Planctopirus limnophila DSM 3776: one gene and its partner. The protein of the gene in region 2 interacts with the protein of the main gene of each other region in a pairwise test. Links are inferred from orthologs where the notes say so. Each region holds a gene or a part of one and is shown on either strand. Other genes may lie near its edges.

Region 1 (5,664 bases), 860 kb from region 2 along the record:
CTGGCAGCCAAACGATAGATCAGATCGATAGTCATATTTTGGATCTGTCGAAGATGATCAGCCAGCTTGAGAGCTGGAAGAGAGAATCACCCGGGGTTTGACAACGAAAAAGCGGTTGAATGCAGCCGGTGGACTTGAGGCCAATAAGTTGATGTCTTCTGCCATATCATCTTCTCCGACAGGGAGTCTCAAGAAACGCCGTGTCCTTCCCGGACTGGGGTTAAGCCTGGGTTATTCCATCACGGTTTTGACTCTGCTCCTCTTTATTCCACTGGCTGCCTGTTTTGCGAAAGCCGCCACACTCACACCATCTCAATTTTGGGCCGCCGCCTGGAGCGAGCGAGCCCAGTCAGCATACTTTGTGACGTTTTTCTGCTCGCTGATTGCCGCGATCATCGATTCGATTATCGGTGTCATTCTGGCCTGGGTGCTGGTGCGGTATCAGTTTTTCGGGAAACGGTTTATTGATTCGCTCATCGACCTGCCGTTTGCCTTACCGACCGCCGTTGCCGGACTGGTCTATGCGAACATGTATGCCGAGCACGGCTGGTTCGGAAAGTGGCTGGTTCCTTGGGGCATCCATGTGGCGTTTACCAAGCTCGGGATCATTCTCGTGCTGGTGTTTGTGGGTTTGCCTTTTGTCGTGAGAACAGTTCAGCCTTTGCTGGAGACTCTCGATGACGATCTTGAAGACGCCGCCGAGTTATTGGGCGCCACGCGCTGGCAGACACTTTCGATGGTGATCTTCCCAGCCATTCAGCCGGCTTTGCTGACGGGTTTTGCATTGACGTTTGCCCGGGCCATTGGCGAGTTCGGCTCGGTGATCTTTATCTCTGGTAACCTGCAGTACAAAACAGAAATCGCTCCGTATCTGATTGTTTCCCGGTTGGAAGAATATGCGTATGCCGAAGCGACGGCTGTTGCCGTTGTGCTGATTGTGATCTCACTGATCCTGCTGGTGATCATTAACGGACTCGAACGCTGGAACCGCCGCTATGACTGAACCCGCCCGCCGCGGCTTCAGCCGCTCACGAGAACCCGCCTGGTTGAAATGGCTGCTGATCGGGATTGTGTACCTGATTGTTGTGGTGCTGATTATTGTGCCGCTGCTGCAGGTCTTCTCGATTGCCCTTTCTGCCGGGTGGAATGCCTTCGTGCAGAAAGCACTGGTCGATCCCGATTCGCTGCATGCGATGTGGATGACATTTGTGGTCAGCTCGATTTCGGTAACGATCAACATCTTCTTTGGTGTGGCGTTGGCATGGGCTGTGGCCAGGTTTCAATTTCCGGGCCGGACACTATTGATTTCGATGGTGGATCTGCCATTTGCAATTTCGCCAGTCGCCGTGGGCCTGATGTTCATGCTGCTGTTTGGCCGGCAAGGTTTTTTTGGCAGCACTCTGGAAGAGTGGGGGATCGAGATTGTGTTTTCGACCCCGGGGCTGATTCTGGCGACAACGTTTGTGACCTTACCCTTTATCGCGCGTGAATTGATCCCGGTGATGGAAGCCATTGGCCCGGATGAAGAACTGGCAGCGATCACGTTGGGGGCATCCGGCTGGCAAATGTTCTGGCTGGTGACGATCCCGAACATTCGCTGGGCGCTGCTCTACGGTGTGATTCTCTGCACAGCCCGAGCGATGGGCGAATTCGGTGCTGTTTCGGTGCTTTCCGGGAAGATCGCCGGTTCGACCGAGACGATGCCACTGCGCGTTGACAAGCTCTTTCATGAACATGATGAGCCTGGTGCCTTTGCAGTCGCCTCGATTCTGACATTGTTTGCGTTGATGACACTCATTGCCAAAGCGGCACTCGAGCACTGGGTGCTGGCCTCGATCAAAAAACCTGATGCCGACGAGTTGTAACTGCAAAGAATCGGATCACTGGAATACAGACAAACTTTGACTGCTAACAGCAGCTTGAATATCTGGAATAGCGTATGTCCATTCGTGTTGAACAGGTCACAAAACGATTCGGTGCTTTTACGGCACTCGACCGCTTGACCGTAGAAGCCAAAGGTGGCGAACTGCTGGCGCTCCTGGGCCCCAGTGGCTCCGGGAAAACCACGCTGCTCAGAATCATTGCCGGTCTCGAGCATGCTGATGAAGGGGTTGTGCGTTACGAAGAGGAGGATGTGACTGGTACTCATCCCCGGCAACGCGGGGTGGGCTTTGTCTTTCAGCACTATGCCCTGTTCCGTCACATGACCGTCTTCGACAATATTGGCTTTGGCATGCGGATTCGGAAAGAATCCAGGCAGATAATTACTCAGCGTGTCCGCGAACTGCTGCATCTGGTGAGGCTGGAAGGGCTCGAAAATCGCTTCCCGGCACAGCTTTCGGGCGGACAACGACAACGTGTGGCTCTAGCTCGCGCTCTCGCTGTGCAGCCGAAAGTGCTCTTACTTGATGAACCCTTTGGCGCTCTCGATGCGAAGGTTCGTCAGGAATTGCGGCAATGGCTCCGCCAATTGCACGATGAAGTACCGATCACCACGATTTTCGTGACTCACGATCAGGAAGAGGCGTTTGAAGTGGCCGACCGGGTGGTGGTCATGAAATCAGGAAGGATCGAGCAGGTTGGCTCCCCGCAGGAAGTGTTCGATCACCCGGCTAACCCGTTTGTGATGGATTTTCTTGGGCATGTGAACGTGTTCCACGGACGTGTCCACGATGGCAAAATGGTGGCGGGTGGAATTGAGTTCAATGCCCCAGAAAACTCTGCCAACGCTCCCAACGCAACGGCCTACGTACGACCGCATGATGTCGATCTCACGCGGATTCCTGAAAGTACCGAATCAATCCGCGTAAAAATTCTACAGATCAACCCTGCGGGAGCCGTCGCCCGCGTCCGCTGCTATTCGGAAGAGTTCGGGATCACCCTGCAGATCGACTTGAGCCGAGATCGCTACCTGGCGCTGAAGCCTGTCGCTGGCGAAGAATTGTTCGCCTCACCACGCCATGCCCGGATCTTCTCGCCTAAGGAAGATTACTCAATCTGATTCGCTTTCCATGAAAAAATGGCGATCTGTGTGCCATGCTTGCAGCTCTGGGCAAGCATGTTTTCGCGACCAACAACGCGCAATTGTTTCTTGGCGACCGTATGAGATGCCGCCTTAGAAGATTACCATCTGTTGATCGAATGATGGGTGGCAAAGATCGCGGAGCGATGCGATTCAGGTGTGCTATTTGAGTTTGACTCGCTTGAACTCATGGTCACGAGCCCCCTCGCTCGTCGGAGCAAAATCTTCCCAAACCTGGCCAGTGGCGGTATCGAGCACATACGCATGGCCAGGAATTCCTGCGATCTGATACCGGCCAATCACAGAGGAATTACCAGTTCCCACACGCGGCACAGCCATCGGTTGAGCCTTGGCGGCCACATACGAAGCCAGAACCACCGCTCCGCCCAAAGTCAGCCCAAAACTGATCCCCAGAACCGCCGCACTTTTCGAATCCACGGTGTATTCCTCGCGAGAATAGAGTTCAGCCACTCGCCTGCTCTCAGTAGAATTGTTAAGTTCATCCAGAGCAGAGCCTTACAAAACAGCCTGCATATTAGACCGATCTTGTGTTGGCACTGAAAAGACACAATATGAAACTTCTTGGCAAGAATGCATTGGTCACTGGTTCGTCTCGCGGGATTGGTCGAGGTTGTGCGATTGAGTTGGCACGGGCCGGGGCCAATGTGGCGATCAATTATTTCAGCAATCGGGACGAAGCCGAATCGCTTGCTCGGGAGATTGAAGCACTGGGCCGGAAGGCAGTGATCTTTCAGGGCGATGTCTCACAGCAGGAGGTGATTGAACGAATGATCGACGAGACCGCCCAGGCGCTGGGCAGTCTGGATCTGTTTGTCTCGAATGCGGTCTATAGTGATCGTGAGCCGATGCTTAAAGCCAATCTCGATGGGTTCCGTCGCACGATTGATGTCTGCATGTGGGGCGCGTTCTATGGCGTGCGTGCTGCGGCACTGAAAATGGTCGCTCAAGGGCAAGGCGGAGCAATGGCAGTGATCAGTTCACCCCACGCCGTCATCGCCATCCCGACAGCCATGGCCTATAACATGGCGAAGGCGGCGATCGACCACATGGCCCGCACTGCGGCTATCGAACTGGCACCCCATCGCATCCGCATCAATATCATTCACCCCGGCTGGATTGATACACCCGGCGAACGTAAGTTTTTTACCGAAGAGCAATTAGCCGAAGGAGCCAGAAAACTCCCCTTTGGTCGGCTGGGACAACCCGAAGAGATTGGAAAGGCAGTAGCCTTTGCACTCAGTGATGACGCCGCCTATATGACGGGTAGCACACTCTTGATCGATGGTGGTGTCAGCCTTCCCTGGTGGTCAAATCGGGAATCTGGCCAGCAATAGTTCTCTCAACGTGTCGATAGAGTGTGTGACTATAACTGTCTATTGAACATGCACTTTCTGATTGATAACTCTTAGATCTTGACTTGTGAGTAAATTATTGGCGGGAGACGGCTGTGACGCTGATGCTTTGCCGCCAATGTCTGAACTGGGAGTCACCTCAATATGGACGGTGTCCCTTCTGTACAAGCGTATTGAATCTCTCTGAACCTGACCTGACAACCAGTGAGCTTGCTGACCGATTTGGTGCCGTACTACTCGAACAACCATCGATCGCTATTCAACGCAGGCAGTCGTTGGTCCATGGGTCATTGATTCTGACATCGATTGGTTTGGCCTGGCTTCCCGAAATTGAATGGCTTGAGACGCATAAAATCAGTTTCAAAACAGCGTCGCATCGAACCTGGTGGAGTCTTGGTTTCTGCTGGCGGCAACCGGGTTCTTTACCACAGCGAAAATCACCAGAACAAGCGTTTCATCCTGCAGGTCAAACATCGTTTACGAATGATCTGCCGCCACAAACGCTCGACTCTTCTCCTGAAAAGAGTGCATCGATAACTCTTCCAGGAACCATCACACCGATCGAGCTTGCCACCCGCTGGATGGAACGTCCGACAGCCTTGTGGTTACCTCGCACCAGGATCGTGAGTTTGAAGATCCAGGGACGCAGGATGTCGCTGGTGATCCAACCCAATAGCAAGGTCAGTTTTTATCAATTCGGTCGGCCAACGACGATGTGGCCAACACAGTTTGAGAACTGGTTCAAAGACAGCCTGAGTAGCTCGTATTGAACATCGCTGAGAGTTGATTATATCAAGTGCATCTAATGTAGGGTGCATGAAGTTCCGACGGAATGCACCAGAGACTCGCTAAATATCTCATTGGTACATTTGTATTCACCCTGCGAGACGAATGCCACTAACTATTCATCGGCCGGTCGCTGGTCGCCGGTGAGTTGAACTGAGCCTTCCTCATTAACCTCCCGGGCAATGGCCGAACCCATGGGCCGTGTTCCACGAAAAGCGACTTGCGAGGGGAGTTGTTGAGCGGTTGTGGCAGGTGGTGTGGCGGTTCGCTCCACTTCCTCTTTGACGGTACCGTAATGATAAGGCCCGACACCGAAAACGAAGATGTTGTTATCATCCGATTGTGCTGATGAAACCCCACCCTGGCCCAGAAGCTGCTTACTTTTGGGATCGTAAGCCAGTAACCCCAGTTTCGCGGTCGCGGTTTGACGTGACCGGCTGACAAGTCGCACTTCAGGAAGTGTCAGCATCCCAGGGAGTGTAA
Region 2 (7,850 bases):
GCGTGCGGCCTGCGCCATGGCTGGCACTGGACAGCGAGGCGGCATTCCCCTGCCCTACGAGGATGAAGCTGTTCGCCCCCATCGATCCCGGCACCAGCACTGGTTCCCCCTGATACGCGAACGGCGTCCCCTCCATCGCCTCGAACCCTCGCGCCGGACAAGCCCCTTTGCGGTGCAGCACGACCTCGGCTCCGTCGCGCTCCTCCTTCCAGACCAGATTGTGCGGGGCGTCGTAGAGGAGCGGGAAATCGGCTTTGCCCACCACTTGGCGCAGGCAATCGAGCGCCATGATCGCCAGGAACATGCGGTTGGCGAAGGCGAAGTTGGCGGCGTTATTGAGCGTGTCCCAGAAGAGTTCGGCTGTTTCGCGGTGAGCCTCGCCGGTCGGCAGGATGAAGATGCCGTTGTCGGGATGCTTGAGCCCGGCGGGATGGATCGCCCGCACCTTGTCGCGATAGTAGCCGCCGCAGAAGTGGCCGATGGAGACCGATCCGGTGTGGACCATGACCGTGACCATCCCCGGTTTCAGACCCCAGGCGTGGGCGACGGCCTTGTCGTGGATCTTGTCGATCCGCTGGATTTCCACAAAGTGGTTCCCGCCTCCAATGCTGCCAATCTGCCCATCCCGGCTGACCCGGTCGTCCGGCCCGAGGAAATCGTTCAAGCCAAGAGTCCGGTTCGACTTCAAGCTGCCACGCTGGTCGACGCGATCGAGTTCGCGACCAATGTCGAGATCATGGAACAGCCCCCAGAGTCCCTCAGTTTGCGACTTTGGCACTGACTCCAGCAGGCCGCTCAGGCCGTTTTTGAACAACGCTTCCCGCTGTCCACGCGACATGGGAATGTTGCGGCCCCCTTCGAAGTAAATGCGGCGACAGGCCGTCTCCAGTTCATCCAGTTTGCCGGTGACTTGCTCTGCCCGGAGGGATGTGACATGCAGCCGCATGCCACAATTGATGTCATTCCCGATGGCCTGCGGGACGACGAATCCCCTGGTCTGCAGCACCGTGCCGACGGGGATCCCTTTGGCCTTGTGGAAGTCGGGAGTTATGGCCACCTGCGTGATGCCCGGAGGTTCATCGAAGCTTCCCGGCGAAGCCTCCGCGACACGTTCGACAGTCTGCTGCAGACCGAGAAACTCGATCAACTCCGTGACCGCAGCCCCTTCGACCGGCACCTGCTCGTTGGCAAACAACACCGCATCGACGCCACGAGCGTTGTTCACACGCAAACGCGTGGCATCCAGACGTGTCAAACGAGGATCAATGGTCAAGATGGCGCCCACATCATTGGGAATTACATCAACAAGCGACTCCTAGACAAGACTGGAAGAAAAAGGTTCACCCAGCGTGTTATTTGAACAAAATGGCTTGAATCAGTGATACGCCATTGATTGCCTTGAGGTGAACGAACGGGCTGTACTCTATTCGTTCGAGATAACGTGTAAGCCGACAATGTTGTTAACACTTGTCAGCATGTCACCCGAAATCAGCAATCTGGTTGAATCCAGTGAATGCTAATCTCAAGGAGATCGTGTGCCCAAGATGTGGGAAAGTTTCGAGAGACCCAATTGGTCAATCCACCACTTTGGCTGATTGATGGTCTTCCTGTCTGCGAAGAGTTCACATAAATGGTTCACTTCGTGAAACGCGCCGTCCATGTCGCCGAGTATATAGAGAACTTGCGCGTTCTCCTGTTTGGGGCGAAAACGGTCGAACCACCGATGCGTTCGATAGGCCGCGACGCCATCAAGTGATGCAAATTCGAAGGCCAGTTGCTCCATTGCTGCTTTCAATTGCCTTTCTACGAGTTCAACATCGAGATCAGCTTGCACTGACCATTGTTTCGGCAAGTTATCAATGAGGCATTCGAGCCGATCCCGTGTACCACGAAAATCGCATTCGTATTCATTCGGTTTTTCAAGGATCTCAAGATTGGCCAGCTGGCAAATCTCATCAAACGCGACACCGACATTGACATAGAATATCTTCTCGTCGTGTGACGAGCTTTGGCTGAGCTGAAGATTGACGACCTGAATGACCTTTTCATGCCGACGATGAAAGTTCATCGCGGACTTGCGGAAACCGAGAGGCTTCAGGACGGATGTCACCGCTCGTTTTACTATTTCGTCGAAGAGGACATCCGCCGGGGACTTGCCAGGTGACATATGTGTCGAAGAACTTTCCTGCTACGATAATTGTGAAACAAATAACGAATTAGCCAATCATTTGAGCTATCGAATTATAAACTATGCCGGTGCATTTCGAGGACTTCATGTACACATACCTGAGTATGTGGCAGAATCCAATCACTTCAATGTTGTATGGCCATGTTTCACCAATCAGAAAGTCATGCGAATGAGCATCGAACATATCCGGGCCGCAATTGACGCTCAAGGAAGATGTCACACACTCGAATTTCGGCCCCGGACGCTATTAGAAGGCACCCTCTTTTCTGAAATCGATCGTTTTGTTGAATCCATAAACGATAACGAACCAGAATGGATAAAATTTCAAGGATTAGGGGAGAGGTGGGATGAAATCAACGAAGCCACAGCTGGCACCATCATTTGCAGAATCCTCGAATTCGACCTTGCATACAGTAGCTATCGAGAGATGGATGAAGCTGAAGCGATGGCAATTCGTGACTTGTTCCTTGCAATGTTTGATGACAAGGTGCGTTTTTTCACTAATGGAACATTCACCAATTACGGATGGAGTGGTAACTCCGTAGCGGGCGCGACATTCGAGACTGGAGTAATCGCAGTGGATTCGCAAAACATCGGAATGCTTTGGTGCCACGATGAGGACTAGGTGGCGGGCGACATCTCTACCCCGTACCTGTGATTTAGACTTCACACTCTGCTGAAGTAGCACCGTTAAACGAGACACCTTCACTCCGTCGTTACTTTGGCGCCCAAATAAGAACACCCGGCGTTCTGCGAAACGCCGGGTTATTCTTTTCATGCATTGACAAACAAAATCGATTACTCCGGCACGTGGGCGGCTTCTTCTTTTCGGCGGGTGGCGAGTTGGTCGAGAATCGCTTGGGCGGCGCCGGTGACGGGGATTTTTGTGGCTTCTGGAAGGTGGCGCCATTTGAGTTCGACCTGGCCTTCCTTTAATCCCTTTCCACCAATGACGACGCGGAGCGGAATGCCGATCAGGTCGGCATCTTTGAACTTGACGCCCGGCCTTTGATCGCGGTCGTCGATCAGCAGATCGACACCAGCGGCTGTCAGTTCTTTTTCCAACTGATTCACGACTTCATCGACCTCGGGATCGTTCACGCCAATCGTCGAAATGACGACGGAGTACGGAGCAATGGACAATGGTAAGACGAGGCCATTGTCATCAAATTTGGTTTCAGCCATCGAAGCGAGAATCCGGTTCACACCGATGCCGTAGCAACCCATGATGAGTGGCTGCCGGGTGGCGGCTTCGTCGTCGTAGGTGGCATTGAGCGAAACGCTGTATTTCGTCCCGAGTTTGAAGACGTGGCCCACTTCGATCCCGTGGACGAGTTCGAGAGTCCCTTCACCACGCGGGCTGGGATCACCGGCAGCCGCATTGCGCAGGTCGAAAGTTTCATACTCACCTTCAGCCGTCCTGGGGAGATCGAAATCTCGCCCCAATACGACGTTGGCGAGGTGATAATCTTCGGCATTCGCACCGACGACAGCGGGAACGACCTGAGGGATATCATGGTCGGCCACAAAGCGGCACTTCAAACCGACAGGCCCGGCAAAGCCAATGGGAGCACTGGAAACCTTGAAAACCGTCGCGGCATCGGCCATTTCCAGAGTTTTGGCGCCCAGAGCGCGGCGAATTTTTCCTTCGTTCGCTTCGTTATCGCCTCGCAAAAGGACGGCCACAGGCTCACCATCGGCCAGAAAGATCAAGGTCTTGATCAGTTGTGTCGGCTGGCAGTTCAGCAGGCGGCACAGGGCATCGATACTCCCCACGTTGGGAGTATGCAGTTTTTCCGATGCGGGAAGAGCCGTATCAACTGGTTTGACCTGGCTGCGGACACGACCTGTCTCGGCACGCTCCAGATTGGCGGCGTAGCGTGTCTTGCGGCAGAAGACGATCTGGTCTTCGCCATTGGCAGCGGGGGCCATGAACTCGTGAGAGGCATCGCCACCAATGGGCCCACTTTCGGCCTCGACGGGAAGATATTCCAGACCGCAGCGGGCGAAGATGCGGCAGTAGGCGCGATAAATCTTCTGATAAGTCTCCGACAGCGATTCGACCGAAGAGTGGAAGCTGTACGCATCCTTCATGATGAATTCGCTGGTGCGCAAGACTCCAAAGCGAGGCCGTTCTTCGTTCCGGAATTTGGTTTGAATCTGGTAAACCGTCATGGGTAACTGGCGGTAGCTGCTGATGTGACGCGACATGAGATCAGTCACAACTTCTTCGTGAGTCGGCCCCAGTGCCAGATGGACCTGATGATTCTGCCGGCGGATGTTGAAGTTGATAAGGACGTTGCCAAAGGCCTCTTTGCGGCCTGTCCGTTCGAAGAGATCGATGGGCTGGAGGGCGGGCATCAACATTTCGAGCGCGCCGGTGGCGTCCATCTCTTCGCGGATGATGGCTTCAATTTTGCGGATCGAACGCCAGCCCAGCGGCAAATAGGTGTAAGCACCGGCCATCAATTGACGCACATAGCCGGCACGCAGCATGAGCTGGTGGCTGGGAATTTCGGCATCAGAAGGATTTTCTTTGAGCGTGGGAATGAAAGACTGTGACCAGCGCACGAGTAACATCCTTGAAATATGGCAGATAGCAACCGGGCTTAACGTGAATGGCGAGCAGGGATTGTAAAGAAGAGACGATGCTCTTGAAAGCGAGGTTCGTTCGCAGGCATCAGCAGCGCTGGCTCCTGTCGGGAGTTTGGCTTGCGTTTTTTCACGACACTCTTCGCTCTGAGTTTCGAGTTAAGGAATTGACCAGAAACGCCGGAATTGACCGATTCCCCTGTTTCCGGGATGATTCCCATTGAACTTTGAGCGAACTTGAACCTGCCACCCTGATTTCGCGTCTGGCCTGAATTCTCGATTCATCAGGCAATGAACAGGTTCTGGGCAGGAATTCCAAGACCACCTCGATTGTTGAACTCCGGTATTCGTTTGGGAAATTTGTCGCGATGTCCTGGCAAGCGTACTCACAAGATATTGGTCAAGCGGCACGAAATGCTTCCGTGGCATTGCGGAATGTTTCCCCGGCCCGCAAGACTCAAGGTGTGCTGGCCATTGCCAGAGCCTTGCGCAGCCAGTCGGCGGCGATTCTCGCTGCGAATGCGAAAGATATCGAAGCAGCCCCCGGCTTTGGACTGAACTCGGCGGCGATTGATCGACTGCGACTTTCGACAGACCGCATTGAGGCGATGGCGCGGGCCGTCGAAGAAGTAGCCGCACTCCCTGATCCTGTGGGAGCTGTCATTGATGGTTCGATTCGGCCAAACGGGCTGCAGGTGCAGCGAATTCGAGTTCCACTGGGTGTCGTACTGTTCATTTACGAATCCCGTCCGAATGTGACCACAGACGCTGCCGCCTTATGCCTCAAGAGCGGGAATGCGGTGATTTTACGGGGTGGCAAAGAGGCCATGCACTCGAACATGTGCCTGGGTGAAATTGTGCAGGGGGCTGTGGCTGAAGCGGGTTTACCCCCTGCCCTTGTCCAGATTGTCAATACACCAGCCCGGGAAGTGGTCGGAGAACTGCTGCGACTGAACACTTTGATTGATGTGGTGATCCCGCGTGGTGGGAAGTCGCTGATTGAGCGGGTGATGTCAGAAGCGACGATGCCGGTCATTAAACATTACGACGGCGTTTGCCATGTCTATATCGACGCGAGTGCTGATCTGGATATGGCCAGCCGGATTCTGGAAAACAGCAAATGCCAGCGAACCGGGGTCTGCAATGCGGCTGAATGTGTGCTGGTGCATGCAGCGATTGCCGAAAAGTTTCTGCCCCGACTGGGCGAAATCATGTCCCGGCGCGGGCTCCAGGTGCGTGGCTGCTCGAAAACTTGCTCTTTATTACCAGAAGCTCAAGCAGCCGAGGAAAACGATTACCGCACAGAGTATCTGGACATGATCATCTCCTGCAAAGTCGTCGATGCTCTCGAGCAGGCGATAGGACACATTGAGACATATGGTTCACACCATACCGACTGCATTATTACCGATGATTACTCTGCTGCTCAGCAGTTTGTGCAGGAGGTCGATTCTGCGGCTGTCATGGTCAATGCCAGTACGCGGTTCAATGATGGGGGAGAACTGGGCCTGGGAGCAGAAATTGGCATCAGCACTGATAAGTTTCATGCCCGTGGCCCTTGTGGACTGACTGAATTGACGAGTTACAAGTATGTTGTTCGTGGGGCTGGGCAAATCCGTGGCTAAACCAGAGAGAATGCCTTACCAGTTGTCAGCAGGGATGAGAGACGAGCAGCGTATTGGCAGTGATCTGAGCTAAACAAAGAATTTCGACTGAGTTCATTTCGACGGAATTTATCTCGACAGGGAAGTGGAGAGACAACATGGCCGATGTACTCAGCCAGTCGGAAGTAGAGACACTGCTGGCAGCACTCGATCCGGCTCCACGCAGTAATGCTGGTTCTGCCATGAGCGGCCCGGCACCCAGTTCGACACCAGTCCGTCGGCGAGAAAATGGGCCGCAGATCAGTGTTTACGATTTCAAGCGTCCCGAGCGCGTCAGTAAAGAACAGATGCGTGCCTTTCAGGCATTGCACGAAGGTTTCAGCCGGGAGTTTGGCGCTGCACTTTCGGGGATGCTGCGAGCGATTGTCGAAGTCAAACTGATCAGCGTGGATCAATTAACGTACAGCGAGTTTGTCTTCAGCCTGGAGAACCCCACCTGCTTCAACCTCCTCGAATCGAAAGGTCTTGAAGGACATCTGATCCTGGATTTGAGTCCTTCGATCATTTTTCCGATTGTGGATCGTCTCTTAGGTGGTGGGAAAGAAAGCATCCCGAGCATTCCCAGTCGGCCGCTCACTGAGATTGAACTGCAACTGGTGTCGCGGATCACATTACTGGTGATCAATGGGCTTGAAAACGCATGGCATAACGTGTGCAGCCTGGGCCTGAAGGTAACTCAGATCGAGAGTAACCCTCAACTGGTGCAGATTGTGCCACCGAACGAAGTGATTGTGCTGGTCAGTTTTGAGATCACGATGGGTGAAGTCCGCGGCATCATGAACCTGTGTATTCCATTCAATACGATCGAGCCACTTTCCGGAAAACTCTCGTCGGACACATGGTCGGCTTATCAGAAGAAGGGGCTTGATCCCAAACAGCGAGTGATTCTGGAAGACGGGCTTTCCAAGGCCGCCGTCAAAATGATTGTGAATCTGGCACACACTCGACTCACAGCGCGAGACCTGGCTCATCTGGCTGTGGGAGATGTGATCATGACTGAACACCCCAAAGAAGATGGGTTGGAAGTGGTGGTCGAGGGCTGCCCGATGTTTATGGCGAAACCCGGTGCCGTCAAAGGGAAAAAGGCCATTCGCGTCACGGGAATGGTGGCCCACAGCCGGGATATTCTGCGCGAAAAGCTGCAAGCGGCCGCAGAATCATCGACCACTAAAACGGCGCCAGCTGTCACTGAACCGAAAACCAATCCACCCAAGCCCCGGACCTAACTGACATTTGTGGTGCAAGTTCCCCAATGCACGTCATGCCATCAAATACATTAACGAGTATTGATTTGTATCCACCGCCGGATATGCTGAACGTGACTAACTGATCCACCGAAAATAGATGTCAAAAAAACTTCAATTTGCGGCAACTTGTTGACTCAGTACGATTTCCGGTATAAATCA

The links.
Region 1: the proteins of PLIM_RS12880 (region 2) and PLIM_RS16360 interact in binary tests that used the Escherichia coli proteins (3 or more experiments, as listed by UniProt). The link is inferred for Planctopirus limnophila DSM 3776 from one-to-one orthologs.

Annotation. Positions count from the first base shown.
Region 1 is NC_014148.1:4,115,745-4,121,408, reverse strand. The notes cover bases 1,131-3,970. They hold PLIM_RS16360 (sulfate/molybdate ABC transporter ATP-binding protein), read left to right. Parts: upstream 1,131-1,939; coding sequence 1,940-3,001; downstream 3,002-3,970. Other genes in these bases: PLIM_RS16350 (SDR family NAD(P)-dependent oxidoreductase), read left to right, coding at 3,595-3,970; PLIM_RS16355 (hypothetical protein), read right to left, coding at 3,185-3,460; cysW (sulfate ABC transporter permease subunit CysW), read left to right, coding at 1,131-1,865. Also shown: PLIM_RS16375 (sulfate ABC transporter substrate-binding protein), read left to right, coding at 1-18; sulfate ABC transporter permease subunit CysT, read left to right, coding at 152-1,003; more of cysW, read left to right, coding at 996-1,130; more of PLIM_RS16350, read left to right, coding at 3,971-4,377; PLIM_RS16345 (hypothetical protein), read left to right, coding at 4,491-5,165; PLIM_RS16340 (DUF6655 family protein), read right to left, coding at 5,297-5,664. UniProt on the Escherichia coli protein: Part of the ABC transporter complex CysAWTP involved in sulfate/thiosulfate import. Responsible for energy coupling to the transport system.
Region 2 is NC_014148.1:3,253,566-3,261,415, forward strand. Bases 4,346-7,276 are described here. They hold PLIM_RS12880 (glutamate-5-semialdehyde dehydrogenase), read left to right. Parts: upstream 4,346-5,148; coding sequence 5,149-6,405; downstream 6,406-7,276. Other genes in these bases: PLIM_RS12870 (proline--tRNA ligase), read right to left, coding at 4,346-4,759; fliM (flagellar motor switch protein FliM), read left to right, coding at 6,543-7,276. In the rest of the region: PLIM_RS12855 (RtcB family protein), read right to left, coding at 1-1,273; PLIM_RS22925 (DUF4304 domain-containing protein), read right to left, coding at 1,523-2,167; PLIM_RS12865 (hypothetical protein), read left to right, coding at 2,358-2,813; more of PLIM_RS12870, read right to left, coding at 2,987-4,345; more of fliM, read left to right, coding at 7,277-7,670. UniProt on the Escherichia coli protein: Catalyzes the NADPH-dependent reduction of L-glutamate 5-phosphate into L-glutamate 5-semialdehyde and phosphate. The product spontaneously undergoes cyclization to form 1-pyrroline-5-carboxylate.